One region of the Kluyvera ascorbata genome, then DNA from elsewhere that is predicted to be linked to it. Evidence: predicted binding sites of a transcription regulator. Region 1 holds the regulator's gene; each other region holds the start of a gene.
The links. The regulator CRP, encoded in region 1, controls carbon source genes, mostly activating them, when cyclic AMP is high. The targets are predictions, from matches to a motif close to ATGTGANNNNNNTCACAT.
Positions count from the first base shown of each region.

Region 2: a site for CRP is predicted at 3,429-3,446, ahead of MY052_RS09340 (arabinose ABC transporter substrate-binding protein). Genes of this name have one in related genera too.
Region 3: a site for CRP is predicted at 5,919-5,936, ahead of MY052_RS07950 (mannitol dehydrogenase family protein). Genes of this name have one in related genera too.

Region 1 covers NZ_CP096201.1:406,986-415,016, reverse strand. The annotation lists gene MY052_RS01860 (triphosphoribosyl-dephospho-CoA synthase) at 1-247, opposite strand, end outside; gene mdcA (malonate decarboxylase subunit alpha) at 247-1,902, opposite strand; gene MY052_RS01850 (hydrolase) at 2,151-3,173, shown strand; gene MY052_RS01845 (YheU family protein) at 3,170-3,388, shown strand; gene MY052_RS01840 (phosphoribulokinase) at 3,454-4,317, shown strand; gene MY052_RS01835 (OsmC family protein) at 4,414-4,818, opposite strand; gene crp (cAMP-activated global transcriptional regulator CRP) at 5,123-5,755, shown strand; gene MY052_RS01825 (YccS/YhfK family putative transporter) at 5,811-7,886, shown strand; gene argD (bifunctional acetylornithine/succinyldiaminopimelate transaminase) at 7,879-8,031, opposite strand, start outside.
Region 2 covers NZ_CP096201.1:1,980,635-1,988,665, reverse strand. The annotation lists gene araH (arabinose ABC transporter permease AraH) at 1-714, opposite strand, end outside; gene araG (L-arabinose ABC transporter ATP-binding protein AraG) at 729-2,243, opposite strand; gene MY052_RS09340 (arabinose ABC transporter substrate-binding protein) at 2,307-3,287, opposite strand; gene MY052_RS09335 (DJ-1/PfpI family protein) at 3,591-4,148, opposite strand; gene MY052_RS09330 (non-heme ferritin-like protein) at 4,777-5,280, shown strand; gene MY052_RS09325 (DUF2766 family protein) at 5,357-5,608, opposite strand; gene azuC (stress response protein AzuC) at 5,690-5,779, opposite strand; gene MY052_RS09315 (MFS transporter) at 5,989-7,413, shown strand; gene MY052_RS09310 (RpiB/LacA/LacB family sugar-phosphate isomerase) at 7,519-8,031, opposite strand, start outside.
Region 3 covers NZ_CP096201.1:1,676,553-1,684,583, forward strand. The annotation lists gene MY052_RS07930 (cyclic di-GMP phosphodiesterase) at 1-1,383, opposite strand, end outside; gene mepS (bifunctional murein DD-endopeptidase/murein LD-carboxypeptidase) at 1,507-2,079, opposite strand; gene MY052_RS07940 (phosphatase PAP2 family protein) at 2,498-3,223, opposite strand; gene MY052_RS07945 (CobW family GTP-binding protein) at 3,259-4,236, opposite strand; gene MY052_RS07950 (mannitol dehydrogenase family protein) at 4,361-5,827, opposite strand; gene uxuA (mannonate dehydratase) at 6,033-7,223, shown strand; gene yeiP (elongation factor P-like protein YeiP) at 7,346-7,918, opposite strand.

The DNA of each region.
Region 1 (8,031 bases):
TTTGTCTAAGCGCAATATCCGCCGGACGTTGCCAGCTTTGTTGCGCCAGCGCCTGAAACGTGGGGGTCAGGCTGTGCGCGGAGCGCTCCATTAGCGCAAGCGATAAATCGTGGTGCGCACCGTTCCCCCGACTGTCCACCAGACCGGGTTTCGGGCTTAATCGTGCTTCGTCAATCAGACACTGCGTGGCGGTTCGCGCCAGCCATTCGGCACCGCCTTCAACCTGAATCTGGGGCAGAAGTTTCATTACCAGCTCCGGAATTTCGCAGGTGGGTTGTAAAGACCGCCGGACCATTCCACCAGGTCAGCGACGCTACCGGCTGCCAGCAGCGAACGGGTGGCATCGGTACGACGAATGCCCATATCTTCCGGATAGACAACCTTGCCGCTCTGACGCAGCTCGGCTACGCGTTTCGCGTCAACGCCCAGACCGATATCGGTGATACCCGCGACCGCAGCCACCATCGCACGGCGTTCTTCAAGATCTTTGGCGCGGTAGAGGTAAGCAATACCTTCTTCGGTCAGCACGTGGGTCACGTCGTCGCCGTAGATCATCACCGGTGCCAGCGGCATGCCGGAGGCTTTCGCCACATCAACCGCGTCCAGTTTTTCAACGAAGGTTGGCTTCACGCCCGCCTGGAAGGTTTCGACCATCTGCACCACCAGTTTTTTACCGCGCTGCATTGGGTCCGGTTCGGTGATCATGTTCAGCCAGGCTGGCGTAGCATGACGACGACCGTGTGGGTCATGACCCATGTTTGGCGCGCCACCGAAGCCAGAAAGACGACCGCGGGTCACGGTAGAGGAGTTGGCGTAGCCATCAACCTGTAAGGTAGAACCGATGAACATATCCACCGCGTACTGACCTGCCAGCTGGCAGAAGGCGCGGTTAGAACGCATCGAGCCGTCGGAACCGGTAAAGAAGATGTCAGGACGGGCGCGGATGTACTCTTCCATCCCCAGCTCGCCGCCGAAGCAGTGCACGCTTTCAACCCAGCCGCTCTCAATCGCCGGAATCAGCGTTGGATGCGGGTTCAGCGTCCAGTGTTTACAGATTTTGCCTTTCAGGCCGAGCTGTTCGCCGTAAGTTGGCAGCAGCAGTTCGATAGCCGCGGTGTTAAAGCCGATACCGTGGTTCAGTGACTGGACCTGGTGTTCCGCGTAGATGCCTTTAATCGCCATCATCGCCATCAGGATGTGTTCCTGTTTGATGAGACGCGGGTCACGGGTGAACAGCGGTTCGATAAAGAACGGTTTGTCGGCCACAACCACGAAATCAACCCAGGAGCCAGGGATATCCACGCGCGGCAGGTCGCATTCATCGTCCACCAGCTCGTTCACCTGTGCGATGACGATACCGTCGTGGAACGCGGCGGCTTCAACCAGCGCTGGGGTATCTTCGGTACTCGCCCCGGTGTAGAGGTTACCTTTGCGGTCGGCTTTGAAGCCGGCAATCAGCGCCACGTTCGGCGACAGGTCAACGTACAGACGGGAATAGAGTTCGATGTAGGTGTGGATGGCGCCGATTTCCAACTGACCATCTTCCAGCAGCTGCGAAATACGCAGGCTCTGAGTACCGGAGAAGGAGAAGTCCAGCTTGCGGGCGATCCCTTTTTCGAAGATGTCCAGATGCTCGCTGCGGCCGACGCTCGGCATGATCATGTGCAGGTCGTGCACAATCTGCGGGTTAACCTCGGCCAGCATGCGGGATAAGAAATCTGCCTGCTTTTGGTTATTCCCTTCTAATACCACGCGGTCACCCGGCGCGATCAGTTTTTCCAGCATTGCGGTCAGGTCTGCGGTTGGCAGAACCTTGCCCTGCACCGGAACGGAAGCCAGACGCCGCTGTTTTTCGGTGCGGCGTGTGTTCCAGACGCGTGCTGGTGTTTGCCCAGATAACATTATTAACCTCCTGATTCAGCTAATCATTTTGATTGCTTAACACTGAAAAGAGTGTGCACCCTGGTGAGAAAGTCATCAATTAAGCGTAGGAGAGAATCATTAGCCTGAGAGTAATAATTGAAGTAACAAATTGTGATTAGGATCAGATCCTGATGGGAGAAAAACGACTACCGATGCCTCATTTTCATAAACACGATGGCAAAGTGACGGTATAGTAGGCGCAGATTCCAGGTAAACATCGCCGAGTTATGACTGAAACAACCCACCACGATCTCAGTATCGACACCTCAAGCAGCGCGGACTTCGTGCCCATGCGCGGCATAAGCAATCGTCATCTTCAGACGATGCTGCCACGCCTGCTTCGTCGCAAGCTGCAATTCACCCCACACTGGCAACGCCTTGAGCTGCCGGACGGCGACTTCGTCGATTTAGCATGGAGTGAAGACCCGGCCGGTGCGCTGCATAAGCCTCGTCTGGTGGTGTTTCATGGTCTGGAGGGCAGCTTACACAGCCCGTACGCGCATGGCCTGATTAACGCGGCGAAAGCGCAAGGCTGGCTAGGCGTGGTCATGCATTTTCGCGGCTGCAGCGGCGAGCCAAACCGCCTGAACCGTATTTATCACTCCGGTGAAACGGAAGACGGCACCTGGTTCCTGAACTGGCTACAGCGTGAATACGGTAAAGCGCCAACGGCGGCGGTCGGCTACTCGCTGGGCGGCAACATGCTGGCCTGCCTGCTGGCCAAAGAAGGTGACGACGTGCCGATCGATGCGGCGGTGATTGTCTCCGCGCCGTTTATGCTGGAAGCCTGCAGCTACCACATGGATAAAGGCTTCTCGCGGGTCTATCAGCGCTATCTGCTGAACCTGCTGAAAGGCAACGCCGCCCGCAAGCTCAAAGCCTATCCTGGCTCGCTGCCGGTGGATCTGCGTCAGTTGAAAAGCATGCGCCGCATCCGCGAGTTTGACGATTCGATCACCTCGAAGATCCACGGCTTCGCCGATGCGATTGATTACTACCGTCAATGTAGTGCGATGCCTATCTTAAGCAAAATCACCAAACCGACGCTGATCATCCACTCGAAAGACGATCCGTTTATGGACCACCACTCCATTCCAGCCCAGGAAGAGCTGCCGGACAACGTCGTCTATCAGCTCACCGAGTACGGCGGGCACGTCGGGTTTATCGGCGGCACGCTGCGCCACCCGGAAATGTGGCTGGAAAAACGCATCCCCGCCTGGCTGATGCCGTGGCTAGGGACTAAAGCATGATGATTCCCTGGCAGGATATCGACCCGGAGACGCTGGATAATCTGATTGAAAGCTTTGTCTTGCGCGAAGGCACTGATTATGGTGAATATGAACGTTCACTTGCGCAAAAGGTCGCCGACGTCAAACACCAGCTACAAACGGGCGAAGCGGTGCTGGTGTGGTCTGAACTTCACGAGACCGTCAACATCATGCCCCGTAACCAATTTCGCGGTTAACTATACTCTAACGACAGGAAGCGTTTACCCCGCTTCCGTTGTCGTCTGTTCAGGGAGTTATTCGCATGTCTGCCAAACATCCGGTCATTGCCGTTACCGGCTCCAGCGGAGCAGGAACCACCACCACCAGCCTCGCGTTTCGTAAAATCTTTGCTCAGCTCAACCTGCGCGCGGCGGAAGTCGAAGGCGACAGCTTTCACCGCTACACCCGTCCGGAAATGGATATGGCTATCCGCAAGGCCCGTGATCTTGGCCGCCACATCAGCTATTTCGGCCCGGATGCCAACGACTTTGGCCTGCTGGAACAAACCTTTCGCGACTACGGCCTGAACGGGCAGGGGAAGTCGCGCAAATACCTGCATACCTATGATGAAGCGGTTCCCTGGAACCAGGTACCCGGCACGTTTACGCCGTGGCAGCCGTTACCGGAACCGACCGATGTGCTGTTCTATGAAGGACTGCACGGCGGCGTGGTGACACCGCAGCACGATGTCGCGCGGCATGTTGATCTGCTGGTTGGCGTGGTGCCGATTGTTAACCTGGAGTGGATCCAGAAGATGATCCGTGACACCAGTGAGCGCGGTCACTCCCGCGAGGCGGTGATGGATTCCGTAGTGCGCTCAATGGAAGACTATATCAACTTCATCACCCCACAGTTCTCCCGCACCCATATCAACTTCCAGCGTGTACCAACGGTCGATACCTCTAACCCGTTTGCAGCCAAAAGCATTCCGTCGCTGGACGAGAGTTTTGTGGTGATTCACTTCCGTAATCTCGAGCACATCGACTACCCGTGGTTACTGGCCATGTTGCAGGGTTCATTTATCTCGCATATGAATACGCTGGTCGTTCCCGGCGGGAAGATGGTGCTGGCGATGGAATTAATCATGACGCCGCTGGTGCAGCGGCTGATGGAAGGTCGGAACTAGCATCAAGACCAGGTAGCCCGGACGAGGTGCGCAAGCACCGACGCCGGGAATGTCCCCGGCGTCACTGCGTTCGGCCGGGCTACGTCTAGCATGCAATCAGCCTTCAATCACTTCGTAAGAGTGAGTGATATTGACCGCTTTTTCGAGCATCAGCGCAACTGAGCAGTATTTCTCAGCAGACAGATCGACCGCACGCGATACCGCCGCATCCTTCAGCGCTTTACCGGTGACGATAAAGTGCAGGTTGATGTGCGTAAACAGACGCGGGGCCTCCTCACGGCGCTCAGAAGTGAGCTTCACTTCGCAGTCGGTCACGTCATTGCGACCTTTTTGCAGGATAGAGACGACGTCAATCGCACTGCAACCACCGGCGGCCATCAGCACGACTTCCATCGGGCTCGGCGCTTTATCGCCGGAGTTACCGTCCATCAAAATTTGGTGGCCAGAAGCAGACTCACCGAGGAAGGTTAACCCTTCAACCCATTTCACACGTGCTTGCATAATATTTAACTCCCAGGTTGCAATTTTCTTCTCAGATTACGCGCACATAACAATTCTCGCAATGGAAGGCGATCGCCGTCATGCTGAAGCGAGACACCAGGAGACACACGGCTAAAGCTATGCTAAAACAGTCGGGATGCTACGGTAATACATAAACGTACTGCATGTATGCAGAGGACATCACATTACAGGCTGCGACCCTATTCGACAGCCGACTTCCCAGGTAACGGGAAGGATACTATTGCAACCAGTGGCTGCAATGTTTTTGCCGCTGGGAAGAGCTTATAACAGAGGATAACCGCGCATGGTGCTTGGCAAACCGCAAACAGACCCTACTCTCGAATGGTTCTTGTCTCATTGCCATATTCATAAGTACCCATCGAAGAGCACGCTGATTCACCAGGGTGAAAAAGCAGAGACGCTGTATTACATCGTAAAAGGCTCAGTGGCTGTACTCATCAAGGATGAAGAAGGCAAAGAGATGATCCTCTCTTACCTTAACCAGGGCGACTTTATCGGTGAGCTGGGCCTGTTCGAAGAAGGCCAGGAACGCAGCGCATGGGTACGAGCAAAAACCGCTTGTGAAGTTGCTGAAATCTCTTATAAAAAATTCCGTCAGCTGATCCAGGTTAACCCGGACATTCTGATGCGTCTCTCTTCTCAGATGGCGCGTCGTCTGCAGGTCACCTCTGAAAAAGTTGGTAACCTGGCCTTCCTGGACGTAACCGGTCGTATCGCTCAGACCCTGCTGAACCTGGCTAAACAGCCGGACGCTATGACCCACCCGGACGGTATGCAGATCAAAATCACCCGTCAGGAAATTGGTCAGATCGTTGGCTGCTCCCGTGAAACCGTGGGCCGTATTCTGAAAATGCTGGAAGATCAGAACCTGATCTCCGCGCACGGCAAAACCATTGTCGTCTACGGAACCCGCTAATCCAGCCCAAAATGGCGTATTGTAAAAGCAATACGCCATTTTTGTTTTTCCCCCTATGTGGCGCAGGCTGATTTACCACCCCGAAGTCAACTATGCACTGCGGCAAACGCTGGTGTTATGCCTGCCGGTTGCCATCGGGCTTCTGTTCGGCCATCTCCAGCAGGGTCTGCTGTTTTCATTGGTGCCTGCCTGCTGCAATATCGCCGGCCTCGATACCCCACATAAGCGCTTCTTTAAACGCCTGATTATCGGTGGCTGTCTGTTTGCCGGATGTAGCCTTGCCGTACAGCTGCTGTTGGCGCGCGATATCCCCTTACCGCTGATTCTCACCGGGCTGGCGCTGCTGCTGGGCGTCACGGCGGAAATCAGCGCGCTGCACGGGCGGTTACTGCCCGCCTCGCTGATTGCTTCTATCTTCACCTTAAGCCTGGCGGGCAATATGCCCATCTGGGAGCCGCTACTGCTCTACGCGTTCGGCACGCTGTGGTATGGGCTGTTTAACTGGTGGTGGTTCTGGATATGGCGCGAGCAGCCGCTGAGGGAATCGCTGAGCCTGCTCTACCGACAGCTCGCCGAGTACTGCGAAGCCAAATATAGCCTGTTGACCCAGCACACTGACCCGAGCACCGCGCTGCCGCCGCTGCTCACTCGTCAACAGAAGGTGGTGGATCTCATCTCTCAGTGCTACCAGCAACTGCATATGCTCGCCGCGAATCAGCACAACGACTATAAGCGCCTGCTGCGCGCCTTCCAGGTGGGGCTCGACCTGCAAGAACATATCTCCGTCAGCCTGCACCAGCCGGAAGAGGTACAAAAGCTGGTTGAACGCAGCCACGCCGAAGCGGTGATCCGCTGGAACGCCCAGACCGTGGCGTCACGCCTGAGGGTACTGGCTGACGATATTCTCTATCACCGCTACCCTACCCGCTTCAATATGGACAAGCAGATAGGCGCGCTGGAAAAAATTGCCGACCAGCATCCAGATAACCCGGTTGGCCAGTTCTGCGCCTGGCACTTCAGCCGCATTGCCCGCGTGCTGCGCTCCCAGCGCCCGCTCTACCCGCGCAACCTGATGGCCGATAAAGAGCGCCGCCTGCCGCTATTCGCGGCGCTCAAAAACTACCTGTCGCTGAAATCTCCGGCGCTACGTAATGCCGCCCGGCTCAGCGTAATGCTCAGTATCGCCAGCCTGATGGGCGCCGCGCTGCATCTGCCAAAGCCTTACTGGATCCTGATGACGGTGCTGCTGGTCACGCAGAACGGCTACGGTGCAACTCGCGTACGTATTTTCCATCGTGCGGCGGGTACGCTGGCAGGGTTAGTGATTGCCGCCGTCGTTCTGCACTTCCACATCTCAGAAGGACTGGCGTTAGCGGGTATGCTTATCGTCACGCTGGGGAGCTACCTGATAATCCGTCGCCACTACGGTTGGGCCACCGTCGGCTTTACGATTACCGCGGTTTATACCCTGCAAATTCTGACGCTGAACGGCGAGCAGTTTATCGTCGCGCGCTTTATCGACACCATCATCGGCTGTCTGATTGCCTTTGGCGGGATGATCTGGCTGTGGCCGCAGTGGCAAAGCGGTCAGCTTCGACAAAACGCTCAGGCGGCACTGGAAGCCGACCAGGAAGCCATTCGTCTTATCCTGAGCCCCGACCCGCAGGCGCCTAAGCTTGCCTATCAGCGTATGCGCGTAAACCAGGCGCACAACACGCTCTACAACACGCTCAACCAGGCCATGCAGGAACCGGGCTTTAACTCGCGCTATCTGGAAGATATGAAGCTGTGGGTCACCCACAGTCAGTTTATCGTCGAGCATATCAACGCCATGACCACGCTGGCACGCGAGCACAACATGCTGACGCCGGATCTCGCGCAGCAGTATCTGGAATCCTGTGAGATTGCCCTTCAGCGCTGTCAACAGCGTCTGGAGTACGATGAGGCGGGAAGCAGCGGTGAAGTGAATATTATGGAATCGCCGGACGCGCTGTCCCATGGGCCGTTAAGTACCATGGAACAGCATCTTCAGCGTATTCTGGGGCATCTGAGCACCATGCACACCATCTCGTCGGTGGCCTGGCGACAGCGCCCCCGTCATGGAGGCTGGTTAAAACGACGGGCTAGCTAACGATTTTAGCGACCGCCTGAGCGAAACGCTGCATCCCTTCGTCGATATCCACCTCTTCCACCACCAGCGATGGTGCAAAGCGCATCACGTCCGGCCCGGCGTTCAGTACCATGACACCGACGTCCGCCGCGGCGTAGAGGAAATC
Region 2 (8,031 bases), 1.6 Mb from region 1:
GGCCAGAATAATACCCGCCGCCGCGGACACCAGCCCGGATAGGACAAAAATGATTATCTTGGTACGCACCACGGGAACCCCCGCCAGACGCGCCGCTTCTTCATTACCGCCAATCGCCAGGGTATTGCGCCCGAAGGTGGTTTTATTCAGCAGTAAACCGAAAATAATCAGGCACCCAACGGTCAGCCAGATTGGTGCCGGCAGCCCTAGCCAGTTGGCATAGCCGAGGGTAAAGAAGCGCTCGTCTTCAATACCCACCGCCTTGCCATCTGAGATAATGTAGGCGAGGCCTCGCACAATCTGCATCGTCGCAAGCGTGGTAATCAAGGCGTTGATTTTCAGTTTCGCAATAACAAAACCGTTGACCAACCCGCTTAACGCCCCGAGCAGCAGACCGGCAAATACGCCAATCCATAGGCTCTCAGTGAGGTTAATCACCACCGCCGTGGTGACCCCCGCGCAGGCAATCACCGACGCTACCGACAGGTCAAAGTCGCCGGAAGCGAGGCAGAAGAGCATTCCGCAGGCCACCATTCCCGACATAGAAATCGCCAACCCTAACCCCTTCATATTGATGAATGAGGCAAAATTTGGCACAAAAATGGCGCAGCAAATAAACAGCACGGCAAAGACCACCAGCATGCCGTACTGATCCCAGATACGGCCAAAACTCAGCGACGTGCGGCGTGCGCCTGGTGTAGTAACAGATGACATCGTAACCTCCTTCCTCAGGCCACAGCCTGACTGACTTTAGGCATAGCCAGGCTTAACGCCTGTTGTTCATTGGCGCTGTCGTGCAGCAGCTCACCGGAAATCTCCCCTTCCCGCATCACCAGGATGCGGTCAGCAACGCCCAATACTTCCGGCAGGTCGCTGGAGGCAAAAAGCACCGCTACGCCCGAGGCCGCTAGCGCGTAAATCACGTTATAGATTTCATGTTTGGCCCCAACGTCAATCCCGCGCGTCGGTTCATCCAGCAGGATGACCTTCATCTCCTCAGAGAGCCAACGCCCAAGAATTGCTTTCTGCTGATTACCCCCGGAGAGGTTCATAATCAGCTGCTGCGCCCCCGGCGTTTTGATATTCAGAGATTTAATATGATGTTCAGCGTTGGTTGACTCCCACGCATTGTTGATAAGACAGCCAGCGTGGATATGCTTACGCCGGGCGCTAATGTTGATATTGTCGCGCACCGAATGGACCGGAATAATCCCCTCGGCTTTGCGGTCTTCCGGGCAAAGCATCATCCCGGCACGAATGGCCTGCGCTGGCTTATCGATAGTCACCGGCTGGCCGTCGATAAATATCTGCCCGCCGCTGAGCCTGGTGCCACCGAAGATCCCTTTCATCAGTTCACTTCGTCCCGCCCCGACTAAGCCAAACAACCCGACGATTTCGCCGCTGCGCACAGCAAGCGAGATTGGCGTGCGAACGCCCGGCGCTTTCACCTGGTCAAGGCGCAAACGCTCATCGCCATACTCGCGTGACTGCCAGCCGTAGATATCACCGATTTCACGCCCGACCATTGCCTGTACCAGGCGGTCATGGCTGACCGCTTTGATATCGTCAAATGTGCAGACATAACGACCGTCTTTGAACACGGTAATCGCATCGCTGAGGGCAAAAATCTCCTCCATGCGGTGTGAAACATAAATGATCACCCTGCCTTCTTTGCGCAGTTCGCGGATGACCCTGAACAGATTGTCGATTTCGCGCGCGGATAGCGAGCTGGTCGGTTCGTCAAAGGCGATAACCTTGGCGTTACGCGCCAGAGCCTTGGCAATTTCCACCATCTGCCACTGGCCGATGGAGAGATACTTCAGCGGCGTATCGGGGTCGATATCCAGACCCAGATGCTCCAGCTGCAGCCGGGCTTCATAGTTCAGCAACGAGCGGTTAACGAAGCCGCCGCGGCTCGGTAACTGCCCTAGATAAATATTTTCCGCCACGGTCATTTCCGGGACGAGATGCAGTTCCTGGTAAATAATTGCGATACCTGCGTTCAACGCCGCAGTGGTATCGGCAAAAGAAATCTCTTCTCCCCGCAGCACCAATGACCCAGAGGTTGGCGCATAATTGCCGCTGAGAATTTTCAGCAGCGTGGATTTACCCGCGCCGTTCTCCCCCATCAGCGCATGCACCTGTCCGCTATAGCAATCGAAGCTAATATCGGACAGCGCTTTTACGCCGGGGAAGGTTTTGCTAATACCGCGGAAAGAGAGATAAGGGGTAGATTGTTGCATCGCAACCTCCACAATGACACGACCCGTCTCCCTCCGCTGTCGCGAAGGGAGAACTATCAGGACTCAGAGGCCTTTTTTCGCCAGCTCTTCTTTGAAGTTATCGCGGGTAATCAGCACCACGTCAGTCACCGCAGTAAATTTCGGTGGCTCAGCGCCTTTCTGTACCCAGTTGTAGAGCAGTTCACTGGTTTTATAGCCGTGAATATCCGGGCTTGGCAGTAATGAGCCGAAGAAGCCGGTAGCCTGGGCTTTAGAAAGCTCATTGACCGCATCAACGCCGTTAATGCCGATACCAATGACGTTGGCCGCTTTAAAGCCCTGGCCTTCCGTCGCACGCACGCCGCCCAGTACGGTGTTGTCGTTCATGCCGATAATCAGCCACTGTTTCACTTCCGGATGCTGTACCAGCAGGGAGTTACCGGCATCGAATGCACCCGGGATATCGTTAGATTTGGTAGGTACCTGATAGATTTGTTTTTCCGGGAAGCCCGCCGCTTTCAACGCGTCCATTGAACCGGTCGTACGACGGCGCGCCGTATCCAGTTCGTTCGCGGTGATGGCCATCACGCCGGTCGTTTTCACATCCCAACCGCGCTTTTGCATTTCTTTGTAGAGTTCCTGGCCCTGACGCGCGCCAATTTCGCTCGCCGCCATCATAACCAACGGTACATCTTCCATCGGTTTACCTTTGGCGTTGACGAACTGATCGTCGACGGTGATCACTTTCATGTCATAGCCGCGCGCTTTAGCCACAATGGCTGGCCCTAATTTCGGGTCTGGGGTGCAGATAACAAAGCCTTTTGCGCCGCTAGCCGCCAGGCTATCAATCGCATTCAGCGTTTTCTCCCCGTCCGGCACGGCAATTTTAATCACGTCAAAGCCGAGGTCTTTACCGGCTTTATCGGCAAATTTCCATTCCGTCTGGAACCAGGGTTCCTCGGGTTGTTTCACTAAAAAACCGAGCTTGAGATTTTCAGCCATAGCTGATTGTGACATAACCGCTGCCAGACCAATGGCCGCCAGCGCTTTGGTAAATTTGTGCATGGTTAACTCCAGCCTTAATGTTCTTTTATGTAGGGAAAAATCAAATAGGTGATTTAAATTAGACATAAAACAAAGTATTAGCCGTATTATTAACAGCGTTAACGTTGTTGAAACATTAATAGCCCGGAATGCGTTTTCCAGAAGAGAGCGGCATCACACCGCAGAATTACAGTAGGGTGATGCATATATTCAGCAATTAAGTACATATAGAAAGCGTGAATTGTCGGACAATTCACGCTAAGGGATAGCAGATTTATCTATATAACGAGTGGGAAAATCCCTTTAACCGGAATTTGTTAACAATTACCAGCGGTAATAGATGTGATCGGCATGGTCGCGAACCGGCGCTTCATCACCCAGCAGGCGAGCGGCAACGGTGAAGGCGAAATCAAAGACATGACCAAAGCCTTTGCCGCTAATCAGATTGCCATCTTCGACAACCGGTGCATCAACATATTCACCGTTTTTCACATCCTGCCATAAATCCCCGGAGCAAACGTAACGGCGCCCTTTCAGCAAGTCATTACCTGCTAATACACGTGCCGCCGCAGAGCAGATTGGGCAGATAAACTTACCTGCCGCATCGTGGGCCGCGACGAATTTAACAACATCGGCATTCGCCGCCAGATTCACGCTCCCCTGAGGGCCGCCTGGCAGGACAACCGCGTCGTACAGCGTATCAAGGCGTTCTGCCAGCGTCGCATCGGCAACCATCGGAATATCGTGATAGCTGACAACCGCTCGGGACTCAGCGCAGGACACCAGTTCAACGCCAATGTGCAGACGACGTAGGATATCAATCGTGACAATCGCTTCCCCTTCTTCAAAACCTGGGGCCAGCAGTACAGCAACCTGTTTCATTTTAACTCCTGTCATTTTAATCAACGCATCTTCCCTGAGGCGGCAAAACGGGAAGAACTTGCGTACCCTTAATTACGGCAAACAGCATCTACCGGCTGTCTAATAGCAAAAATGATCTAAAACAAATTTAACCTTGTTTTGATATTCAAGACAGCCACTTAAAAATACATGCTTTGTCTGATAAACATTATTCGTAAAATGCCATTCATCGTAAATAATACGTATTAATTTCGCTTTAACTTTAATATTCATTGAAAAACAAGATCGCGATCACACTTTAAATGCCCATCGAGCCCTAGCAAACCTCATGTTAACAAAGCCTTACGGAAATTATACAAACGCGTTATATTCACTGTTAATCATCGCATTAAGAAAATATATCTCTGCCAATGGCGTTAATTTTAATATAGGTTGTAACGAAACGTAAAAAGCAACCCATGAGACTTTTCTTATATCTACACTCAGCGTATTATTTTTTTGACGAAGGGATTTAATATCCCAAAGTCAGACGCAAGGACTACAGGTAATATGTAGTCACACTCTAACGCGGAAATAGCGCATGGTTAGCGGCTATTACGAACTATGCGATTTAACGCGTATCGTTCCTACCAGCAATAAGGATATTTGTATGGCAGTTCCAGGAATGGTTCAAAAGCTTAATGCACAGATGAATCTTGAGTTTTCTGCATCTAATCATTATTTGCGTTTGAGCGAGTGGTGCTCAGAACATAGGCTGAATGGGACCGCGACGTTTCTACGTTCACGGGCTCAGTCCAGCGTAACGCAGATGATGCGCGTGTTCGACTATATGAAGAAGTCTGGCGCTTATCCGGTGGTTAAAGCTTTTGAAACCAACGAAGATAAATGCGCGACCCTCGAAGATCTTTTCCTGAAAACAATCGAAGGCCATGACCAACGTGCTTCAACGCTGTCAGAATTAACTGAACAAGCTAAAGTGCTTCATGACGATAACACCCTGACGTTCCTGAACGCTTTGGAAGAAGAGCAGGAACAGGATGGTATCTTGCTGAAGACGATTCTGGATGAAGTTCGCAGCGCACGAAAAGCCGGTCTTTGCATTCAACAAACCGACCAGCATCTGCTGAATATCGTGACTCAGCAGCAACATTAATTGATTTCAGAAGGGCGGCGTCTCCGCCCTTCTTTTATTGGTATTCCGGGCCGTTTGCCCGAAACCTCACCGCGTATTAGTGCGTTGCATCCTGTGGCGCAAACTTCAGCTCAATCAGTGCAATCGCTTTCTGTATCGCTCGCAGCGTCACCGGGTCAGCCCCTGCTGGGTGGGCGGTAAAATCGATGGATTTCAGTTGGCTCGCCATTTTTTCACGGACTTCAACCGGGGCGATAACGTCGATGACGTCGAGGATCTGTTTGATAACGAGCTGGCAGGCTACCACATCGGAAACCAGTTCATCGTTCGGGGTCAGGTTCTGAGACATTTTTTGCTCCTATTTTGCGGAGCGTAATAGTAACCTACTTTCGCAGAAGATAAAAAAACCTGCCGTGGCAGGTTTTTTTTATCAGAACATAGCGCCTGGCGGTACGTCTTTGAAAGTTTTGCAGTAGTTCTCAAACATGCTTTTGAGGATTTTACGCATGCGCTGTTTCATGTTGATGCTCCGGTTTTGTTATGCAGGTGTTATTGTCTTTACGCACATAATATGACCACCGTCACAAAAATCAACCGTTTTGCGACAAAAATCACACTAGTTTTATCGATTGCGTTAAATTTATAAAAATTTTGTTATAGAAATCGACCACTTACCAAAACTACAAAAGCTATAAATTTTAAAAATTATTTTGATAGGGTAAAACAACCATGAGTGAGCCTCTCCAGGCCCAGGCGAGCCGCGGGGTATCCCCTGCTGCGCTGCTTGTGGCCGGTGCATTCTTTATGGAGTTCCTGGATGGTACGGTGATTGCCACCGCCCTTCCTGATATGGCGAAAACATTTGGCGTTGAAGCCGTCGACCTGAACATCGGCATCAGCGCCTATCTGATCACCCTCGCCGTACTCATCCCCGCCAGCGGTTGGATTGCGGATCGCTTCGGCGCCAGAACTATCTTCAGTCTTGCGCTGGCTATCTTCACCGTCTCCTCCGTTTTCTGCGGGCTAGCCACCAGCGCGCACAGCTTTGTGGCTATGCGTATTTTGCAAGGCGTCGGCGGCGCGCTGATGGTACCGGTCGGGCGACTCGCCGTGCTGCGTACCACGCCCAAGCACCTATTGATTACCGCCATCGCCACGCTCACCTGGCCCGCGCTGATTGCCCCCATTATTGGGCCACCGCTTGGTGGGTTCATCACCAAAGTCGCAGACTGGCGCTGGATTTTCTTTATTAACGTTCCACTTGGCATCATCGCCATTCTTCTGGCACTGAAGATAATCCCTAATATCCGTGACGATGAGCGGAGACCCTTTGATCTGCCGGGATTTGTGGCGACCTCGGTCTCGATGGTGAGCCTGGTCTATGCCATGGAACTACTGGGGGCTGAAAAATTACAAGGTGGGTTAATCGTCGGCCTGCTGGTGCTCGGCGGCGTCACCTTCTATTACGCACTGCGCCACTTCCGCAACAGTCAATGGCCAATGATTCGTATGGACGCCCTACAGGTCCCAACGTTTAAAGTCACGATGTACGGTGGATCGCTATTCCGCGCCTCCATCAGCGCCGTGCCGTTCCTGCTGCCGCTGCTGTTTCAGGTGGGCTTCGGTATGGATCCGTTCCATTCCGGCCTGCTGGTGCTGGCGGTATTCGTGGGTAACCTGACGATTAAACCGGCTACGACGCCGCTCATCCGCAAGCTGGGATTCCGCCGCCTGCTGCTGCTCAACGGCGCGTTAAACGTCATTGCGCTTGTTGCCTGCGCCTTCTTAACGCCGCACACGCCGGTATGGGTGATAATGCTGGTGCTCTACCTTGGCGGCGTGTTCCGCTCCATTCAGTTCACCGGGGTCAGTACGCTGGCTTTTGCCGACGTACCGTCCGCCCAGATGAGTTACGCCAACACGTTATTCAGTACCGCCAGCCAGCTGGCTATCGGCCTTGGCATAACGCTTGGCGCTATCGGTATTCGTTTGGGTGAGAAAGTCAGCGCTATACTGAGCCTCGGCGATGTTCCAGGCATTAGCTTCCGTTTGGCGTTCATCTTTATCGCGCTGATTTGTCTGGTGGGGATGATTGATACGCTGCACTTAACGCGGGATGCGGGCAGTTCGGTGTCGAAGAAAGTGAAACAGTAACCCATCCGGGATGGGTCTGGTTGCAAGGTACGGTGAGCCGTTGACCGTACCAACAAAAAACCCACGCCTGAGCGTGGGTTTTTATTTATCCGTTGAGCGTCAGGCTTACGCCAGAACCTCACGAACAAAAGCTTCGATCTCTTTGTTCTGGCAGTTTTCGAAGAAACATTCCTGGAAACGCTGACCGGAAACGGCGGTTTTCACCAGCGCTGGGTCGATAGCGCGCAGGGTATCCAGATAGTTTTCTTTCACCACGGCCGCTTTCACCTGGTTCAGAATACCGGCGTTGCGAACCTGCGGCTCTTTACGCTCTGGCGGATAGCCTTCGCCGTTACGACCGGTGAACGCTTTTTCAAACATGTAGCGAACGTTCAGCTCTGCGCCCCAGCCATAGCCTTTTGCAAAGGCCAGAGACAGTGCGTTACCGTTGTTGATCTGAGCAAACAGGAAGGCGTCTGCTGGATCCAGGCAGTAACCGCACACAACGCCTGGGTGAATGTTCAGAGACATCATCGCGCCCTGGCCGGTACCGCAACCGGTCACGACGAAATCGACCGCTTTGGAGTTCAGCAGGATGCTGGCCATGATGCCCAGATGGATGTAGGTCAGGTGATGATC
Region 3 (8,031 bases), 1.3 Mb from region 1:
GAGTACGGCATCCAGCACCGGCGAAGTAATCGTCTCACGGCCGATGGCGTTGACAAAACCACGGTCGATTTTGAGGTAGTCGAGGGTAAAGCGTTCAAGATAGATAAGCGCGCTGTGCCCAGTGCCGAAATCATCAATAGCGATCTCAATACCTTCGCCACGCAGCCAGGCAAACAGGTTCATAGCCCGCTCCTGATTCAGCATGTCACGCTCGGTTATCTCCAGCACCACCTGGAAATAGTTATCCGGCAGGCTTGCCGCCAGCTGGCGGATATCGTGCTGGAAACTCTCGGCGTGCAGATGGCTGGGTGCGATATTGATACCGAGCTTAGCACCCGGCGGCAGAAGGTCTTTCAGCATCGGCGCATCGCGGGCAATCAGTTCGAATAGATGGTGGGTGAGGGGAACAATTAAATCCTGCGCTTCTGCGTAGCTGATGAACGCATCGGGCGGAATATTCCCGACCGTTGGATGCGACCAGCGCATGAGCGCCTCTACGCCTGTAATCTGGCGGTTTTTCGCGTCCACGACCGGCTGATAAACCACATAGAACTGTCGATGTTTAATCGCGGCAAGGATCTCTTTTCCCGGACGTGAGCGGATCGCCAGAATGTAGAGACAGAGCAGGCCGCCAAGCAGGCCACACGTCAACCCGAGCAGGAGAGAATAGAGCGAGTTATCGGTGCCGAGCGCATTGCTATAGAGATAGACCTCCAGCGGGACACCTTTGATCTTCACGTGGCGAACGGCGGTGTCGGGGATCTGGTCGAGCGTAAGCGGTTTGCTACTGAAAGTGGAAATAGCCGTTTTGCCGTTGACGACCAGCGCGACGCCATTATAGGGACTCTGCTTTGAGGAATAGAGCACCCAGGGCATCAGGTTGGCGTTAATGGAGGCAAAAATGCCGCGGTTTTCCAGCAGCGGGCTTTTGACCCACAGCACGAAAGCCGGGGTGGTCGGCATCATTGGCGTGCCGGAGACGATCCCCATCACATGCGATTTGGTCAGATCGAGATCCGGTACTAGCTCCTTGAGCCCCAGTGACATCGGGCCGGTAGCGGAGGAACAGTAGGCAATATTATCTTTAACCAGGAGAAAGGCGCGTACGTTCATGCTGAACGCCGCGCGTGCGGTGAGTTCCGAAGAGACTGCTTGGCAGGAGTCCATCGTGAGCGGTTGCAGGGAGTCGATAGTGACCAGTATCTGATTAAAGTAGTTGTCCAGGTAACTTTGCAGACTGGAGATGGTGCTATCGAACTGGGCCGCACGACGATGATGAAAAATAGAATACTGTGCCAATCCCGCTGCAAGGGCAATGAGCAGGCCGACGACAACGCTAGTCAGAACAATGCGGCGGTTAATTAATGAGTGACGAGTAAACATGCAACTTCTCTATGCTACGGAACTCTAAAGAAAAGAATACTGATTAAGCATAAAAAAAGCACTGCCGAAGCAGTGCTTTTTTTATGCTTACCGTCAGCCAAGGGAAACCGACGGTAAACGGCATTACGAACGACTCAGGACACGGCGAGCTTCGTTGTAACGTTTATTCCAGTACGGTTCGTTCATGCTGGAAATGGTCACACCACTGCTGGTGGAAGCATGAACAAACTGGTTGTTGCCGATGTAGATGCCTACATGGCGGCCGGTAGAGCCGGCACGGAACAACACTAAATCACCGGTTCGGAGCTGACTGCGTTTAACGGATTTGCCCGTTTCCTGCTGCTCCCAGGTGGAGCGCGGCAGCTCTAAGCCAAACTGTTCGCGGAAGGTACGCTGCACAAAGCTGGAGCAGTCGATACCGCGCTTGGTGTCGCCGCCTAAGCGGTAACGAACACCTTTCCATCCTGCGTATTGATCCATCAGACGGGATTTCACGTCGAGGTTACGCACCATGGTTTCAAATTCATCCTGAGAGGCTTGCAGTGACGAGGCATCTTCGGTGCCCACTGCATGCGTCTCAGAATGCATGTTCTTTGCGGTGTTACTCGTGGAACTACAGGCAGAAAGCAGAACCGCAACTGCTACTGCTGGAATCGCTCGCAAGATATATCTCAAAATCGGCTGAGATTTGACCATTTTCGTTGTTTTCCCTTGAAGTCCTTAACGATGGAGTCGTTATAAAAAATGCCAAACGCGTCTGAGACTAAATACACGCAATCAATGAGACAATTCTTTGAATTCAGTTTTGTGGCATAGCGCACAAAGTTTTATTTGAGAACCGAATAATTGCACTTTGAAACGACAAACGCGAATGAGATTACCTTAACGAAAGCGGCATTGCGAGCGCTTTTGGCCGATTTTTTATAAGAAATAGTGATACACAAAGTTAAAAAATGTGAATGGGCAAAATTACGGCATTTATGAATAAAAAATGGGCAACTCATTCATTATCAAAATGAATATTGTGACGAGAAGATGACCGTTGCGGTAAGCGATTAAAAAAAGAAAAAGAGGGTGCATACCCTCTTTCTGGAATATCAGATGAATTGGTTATTTATTGCGCCGATTTTGCTTTGGTCAAATTGGGCAAATTTCGCTCGAACAAGGCAATCACGTTATCGCTTAATGACGTCATCAGAACCCATGGTGCACCAATCAGTACTGCGGTTAACGAGCCGACGGCAATATCGGTGAACCAGTGAGCGCCAATCATCACGCGTGGGAAGGCAAAAACCACAAAAATGACCAGCGAAATAAGAAACGCGTTACGGCCGAAATAGCGCCACATGAAGGTCGCGAATATCAACAGCATCATTCCGTGGTCGCCCGGGAAACTGTCCCGAGAGCCGTCTTTGGTTGAGAAGTCGATAAAGTCGCTAACGCGGTGTACGCCGGGCACAGAGAGTGACGGGCTACTGCGGGTCACCGGCATAAGATGCTGCGCCAACTGGTTAATGATCACCGCTGCCAGCAGCATCACCAGGCCAATAATCACAATACGACGACGACCTGCCGTCGTTTCTTTCAGCCAGAAGCTCAGCATCAGGCAGCCCATTGCCAGCAGCGAGCAGCCGTCGAACGCGCGGTTATTAATAATGGCTAAGAACCAGGCGTAGCCCAGATTATCTGCGTTTAAACCCTGGTTAAAGGCGTGAAAAATAGCGAGGTCAGCCACGGACCAGAATCCATGGTTGGCTGGCAGAAACCAGGAGAGAAATAACGCCACACCGGCGGCGTTAAGGAGAAGAATCAGGGGAAAACGTGTACGCATCTTAGTCATCATAGCAATTAGTTTCAGCTGAAACCTTAGCGGTTTCACCCTAAACGAAGTTTCAACAGCGCCGTTTGTAGTGGGTTCCAGTCGGTTTGTGCATCGTTTATCAGTTCAATACGGCTATCTGGTGGTGCAACATTCTGCGTTTCAATGTGCAGGTCCGCACCCTGGCGGTTAATACGGACCAGCCCCTCAGGAATGCGCATTACCGCCTTCAAACGAGTGACTGGCGCCAGACGCGCCCACTCCAGCAGGCCAATGGTGTCAAATTCGGTGTCGGCATCAAATATCCAGCCGCAGGCAAAGTAGCCTTGCCCCTCATTGACGCTTCGGCGCCAGCGCTGGTGCTCTGGCAGGCTCAACGCGCCAAGCCCCTTATTTGATGGGTGAGAGTGCGAATGCGCGGCGCTGGCATTCAGTTCTACGGTGTTGCTGCGGGGCATATCCAGCAGGGTAATATTAATGTTGCCCTGGGTGGCTTCAACATGCAGACGCTCGGCGCCATTCTGTTGCCACCAATGGGTCATCGCCTGCTGGCTTTCGGGCGTTGCGCGGTCTGCCTTGTTGCTGACGATAATATCGGCCGCCGCGAGCTGATCGCGGAAGTTTTCGTTGGTGGCGATTTTTTCGTCCAATAACTGACGCGGGTCCATTATGCACAGGGTGGCGCGCAGGTCTATCCAAGGCTCGTAGACCGGAGCAGTGAGCAAATCGAGGATCTGTTTCGGGTGGCCGAGACCGGTAGGCTCAATCAGCAAACGGTCGGGTTTTCCCTGACGCAGCAGCGTATTCAGGCCCACCTGCATCGGCAGGCCGTTCACGCAGCACATGCAGCCGCCGGGGATCTCTTTTAGTAGCGCACCGCTGTCCGCCAGCAGAGCACCATCAATGCCGACTTCGCCAAACTCATTGACCAGCACGGCCCATTTTTCGTCGGTGGGTTTATTGGCGAGCAGATGGAGAATTGAAGTGGTTTTCCCGCTGCCGAGAAAGCCGGTGATCAGATTGGTTTTAGTCACGAAAACTCCGCCGAGGACATAGTGATAGTGTTAACTGGATCACTTTATCCTGGCGAAGCAGCGTCAAAAAGAGAAGCGTTAAGGCGGACCAATCCACTGTTAGTCCGCAAAACAGCAGAAAATGCTAACTATTGAGCGCGGTCAGCACGGCCTGGCGTGCGCCCTGATGAACCAGATTTTGCCAGGCTTGCTGGACCGCCGCGACAAACTGCGGATTGGCAGGTAAATCGATGCCGAAGATTTCTTGCAGCGTCAGCAGCGCTGCAACGCGGTTCTCATCCGTGCTGTTATCCACAATACCGCGGATTTTTTCCGCCAGCGGGTCACGCACGTCAATCGGTTGACCAGCATCATCGACCCCGCTCACGTAGCGCATCCAGCCTGCCACGGCTAACGCCAGCAGCGGCCAGCGGCTGCCATTTTTGAGATGAATGCGAATGCCGTCAAGCAGGCGCTGTGGCAGCTTCTGGCTACCGTCCATCGCAATCTGCCAGGTACGGTGCTGTAGCGCCGGGTTGCTGAAGCGGTCGATAAGGCTGTCAGCATACGCGCCGAGGTCCACATCGGTAATCCGCAGCGTAGGAGCCTGTTCGGCCATCATCAGATGACGTGCGGCACGGCGGTAGGATTCATCCTGCATACAGTCGCTGATGTGCGCATAACCGGCAAGATAACCGAGGTAGGCAAGGAAGGAATGGCTACCGTTGAGCATACGCAGTTTCATCTCTTCCCACGGCAGCACGTCACTCACCATCTGTGCCCCGACGCTGCCCCAGTCAGGGCGTCCGGCAACAAAGTTGTCTTCAATCACCCATTGAATAAACGGTTCGCAGCTGATGGCGCACGGGTCTACTACGCCTAATTCCTGGCTGATTTCTGCCAGCGACGCTTCGGTTGCCGCGGGCACGATACGGTCGACCATGGTGCCTGGGAAGCTGACATGTTCAGCAATCCAGCTCGCAAGCGCGGGGTCACGGCGGGTAGCCATGTCCAGCACGGCGTTTTTCACTACGTGGCCGTTATCAGGGATATTGTCACAGGAGAGAACGGTAAAGGCAGGTAGTCCACGATCACGGCGGCGGTGCAGTGCTTCTACGAGAATGCCTGGTGCAGAGTGCGGTTCGGTTGGATGTTCAAGATCGTGGACGATCCGCGGCTGGGTAAAGTCCAGATGGCCAGTCGCCGGATCGATGCAGTAGCCTTTTTCGGTGATCGTCAGTGAGACGATCGCCACCTCAGGCTCACAGAATTTTTCGATGATGGCGGAAAGCGAGTCAAGCTTAGCGTTCAGGCATTCGTGAACTGCGCCAATCACGATCGGCTGGTTGCCCGTAGCGCTCTTTTCCATCACCGTAAATAGGTGATCCTGCTGACGAAGCTGGCTCATCAGCACATCGCCGCTGAAAAGGCTGATTTCACAAATTCCCCAATCGCCACCGTGCTGGTTCAGCACCCGGTTGGTTAACAGCGCCTGGTGGGCGCGGTGGAAGGCACCAAAACCAAAATGCACAATCCGCGAACGTAGCTGTTGTCTATCATATTGAGGTAACTGCACGTGGGCGGGGAGGGCACTTGAGGCGATTGTATTCATTGTTCACACATCCGATTAACGATTAATTAACGTTTGCAGTGTAAAGTTATATGACAGCAAATTAAATTGGTATGCCGTATTTATCGCGTTAATGTGAGCTTGATCAATCAATCCCAGCGGATTTATTGACGCTCATAAATAAACATGTATGGTAGTCGTCATTAACAGTGATTTTATTGGTATAACAACTTTAGAGGGTTGAGCAATGGAACAAACCTGGCGTTGGTACGGTCCGAACGATCCGGTATCTCTTGATGATGTGCGTCAGGCTGGCGCGACGGGCGTCGTAACGGCATTGCACCACATTCCAAACGGTCAGGTATGGCCGGTTGAAGAAATTAAACAGCGCAAAGCGATGCTGGCTGAAAAAGGCCTGACCTGGTCCGTTGTTGAAAGTATCCCGGTTCACGAAGACATTAAAACCGGCTCCGGTGAATACAAAACCTGGATTGCTAATTACCAGCAGAGCATCCGAAACCTGGCTGAATGTGGCATTGACACCGTCTGCTACAACTTTATGCCTATCCTCGACTGGACGCGTACCGACCTCGAGTACACGCTGGAGGATGGTTCTAAAGCCCTGCGCTTTGATCAGATTGCATTCGCCGCGTTTGAACTGCATATCCTGAAGCGTGAAGGCGCGCAGGCGGATTACACCGCTGAAGAGCAGCGTCAGGCGCAGGAATATTTCCAGGCGATGACCGAAGCGGAAGTGACGAAGCTGACCCGCAACATCATTGCTGGCCTGCCGGGTGCGGAAGAGGGTTATACCCTGGATCAGTTCCGTGCGCGCCTCGCGGAATATGACCACATCAGCAAAGAAAATCTGCGTGAAAATATGGCCGTCTTCCTGCGCGCCATCGTGCCGGTTGCTGAAGAAGTTGGCGTGCGCCTTGCCGTTCACCCGGACGATCCACCGCGCCCAATCCTTGGCCTGCCGCGTATCGTTTCTACCATCGAAGATATGCAGTGGCTGAAAGAGACCGTCGATAGCATCAACAACGGTTTCACCATGTGTACCGGTTCTTACGGCGTGCGCGCGGATAACGATCTGGTGAAAATGATCGAGACCTTCGGCGACCGTATCCACTTCACGCACCTGCGTTCTACCTGCCGTGAAGGGAACCCAAAAACCTTCCACGAAGCCGCTCACCTGCAGGGCGACGTGAACATGGTAGCGGTGGTTGATGCCATCCTGACCGAAGAACAGCGTCGTAAGAAAGCGGGCGATCTGCGTCCTATTCCAATGCGTCCTGACCACGGTCACCAGATGCTGGACGACCTGAAGAAGAAAACCAACCCGGGCTACTCGGCGATTGGTCGTCTGAAAGGTCTGGCGGAAGTACGCGGCGTCGAGCTGGCGCTGAAAATGACTAAGTTCCGCGATCTGTTGTAATTCGTCATTTTCCCGAAATAAAAAAGGGCAGCCAAAACGGCTGCCCTTTTTGTTTGCACTATCGAGTAGGCCTGATAAGCGAAGCGCCATCAGGCAGAACGATGCACATTGTCTGATACAGATTAGTCCGCACGGCCCATATAGCGTTTTTCTTCGATATGAACGCGGATCTTCTCGCCGGTAGTCAGGTATTCAGGAACCTGAACAACCAGACCGGTGGTCAGCGTCGCTGGCTTGGTACGGGAGCTTGCCGACGCGCCTTTGATTCCCGGAGCCGTTTCCACGATTTCCAGATCCACCGTCTGCGGCAGTTCCAGCGCCAGAACCCGGCCATCCCACAGCAGAACCTGCATTTCCGGCATACCGCCTTCAGGAATGAACTGCAGCTCTTCAGCAATCTGGTCGTGGGTGAAGATGTACGGGGTGTAATCTTCTTTATCCATGAATACGTATTCGTTGCCGTCGATGTAGGAGAAGTCGACGAAGCGGCGGTTCAGGGTCACGGTATCGACCATATCGTCGCCTTTAAAGCGCTCTTCAACTTTCAGACCGGTGCTGACGTCGGAGAAGCGCATTTTGTACAGCGTTGCCGCGCCACGGGCGCTCGGTGACTGAATATCAATATTTTTTACAATCAGCAGCTTGCCGTTGTAATTCAGCACCATACCTTTTTTAATTTCGTTCGCTCTTGGCATTGCAATTATCCTGTGAACTAGGGTGTCAAAAATATCGCGTAAAAGTACTCGTGCCGGGCGTTTCAGGCAAGTGGAATTAAAGGCTTTTGCTATGCTTGCTCAAAAGGTGGTAC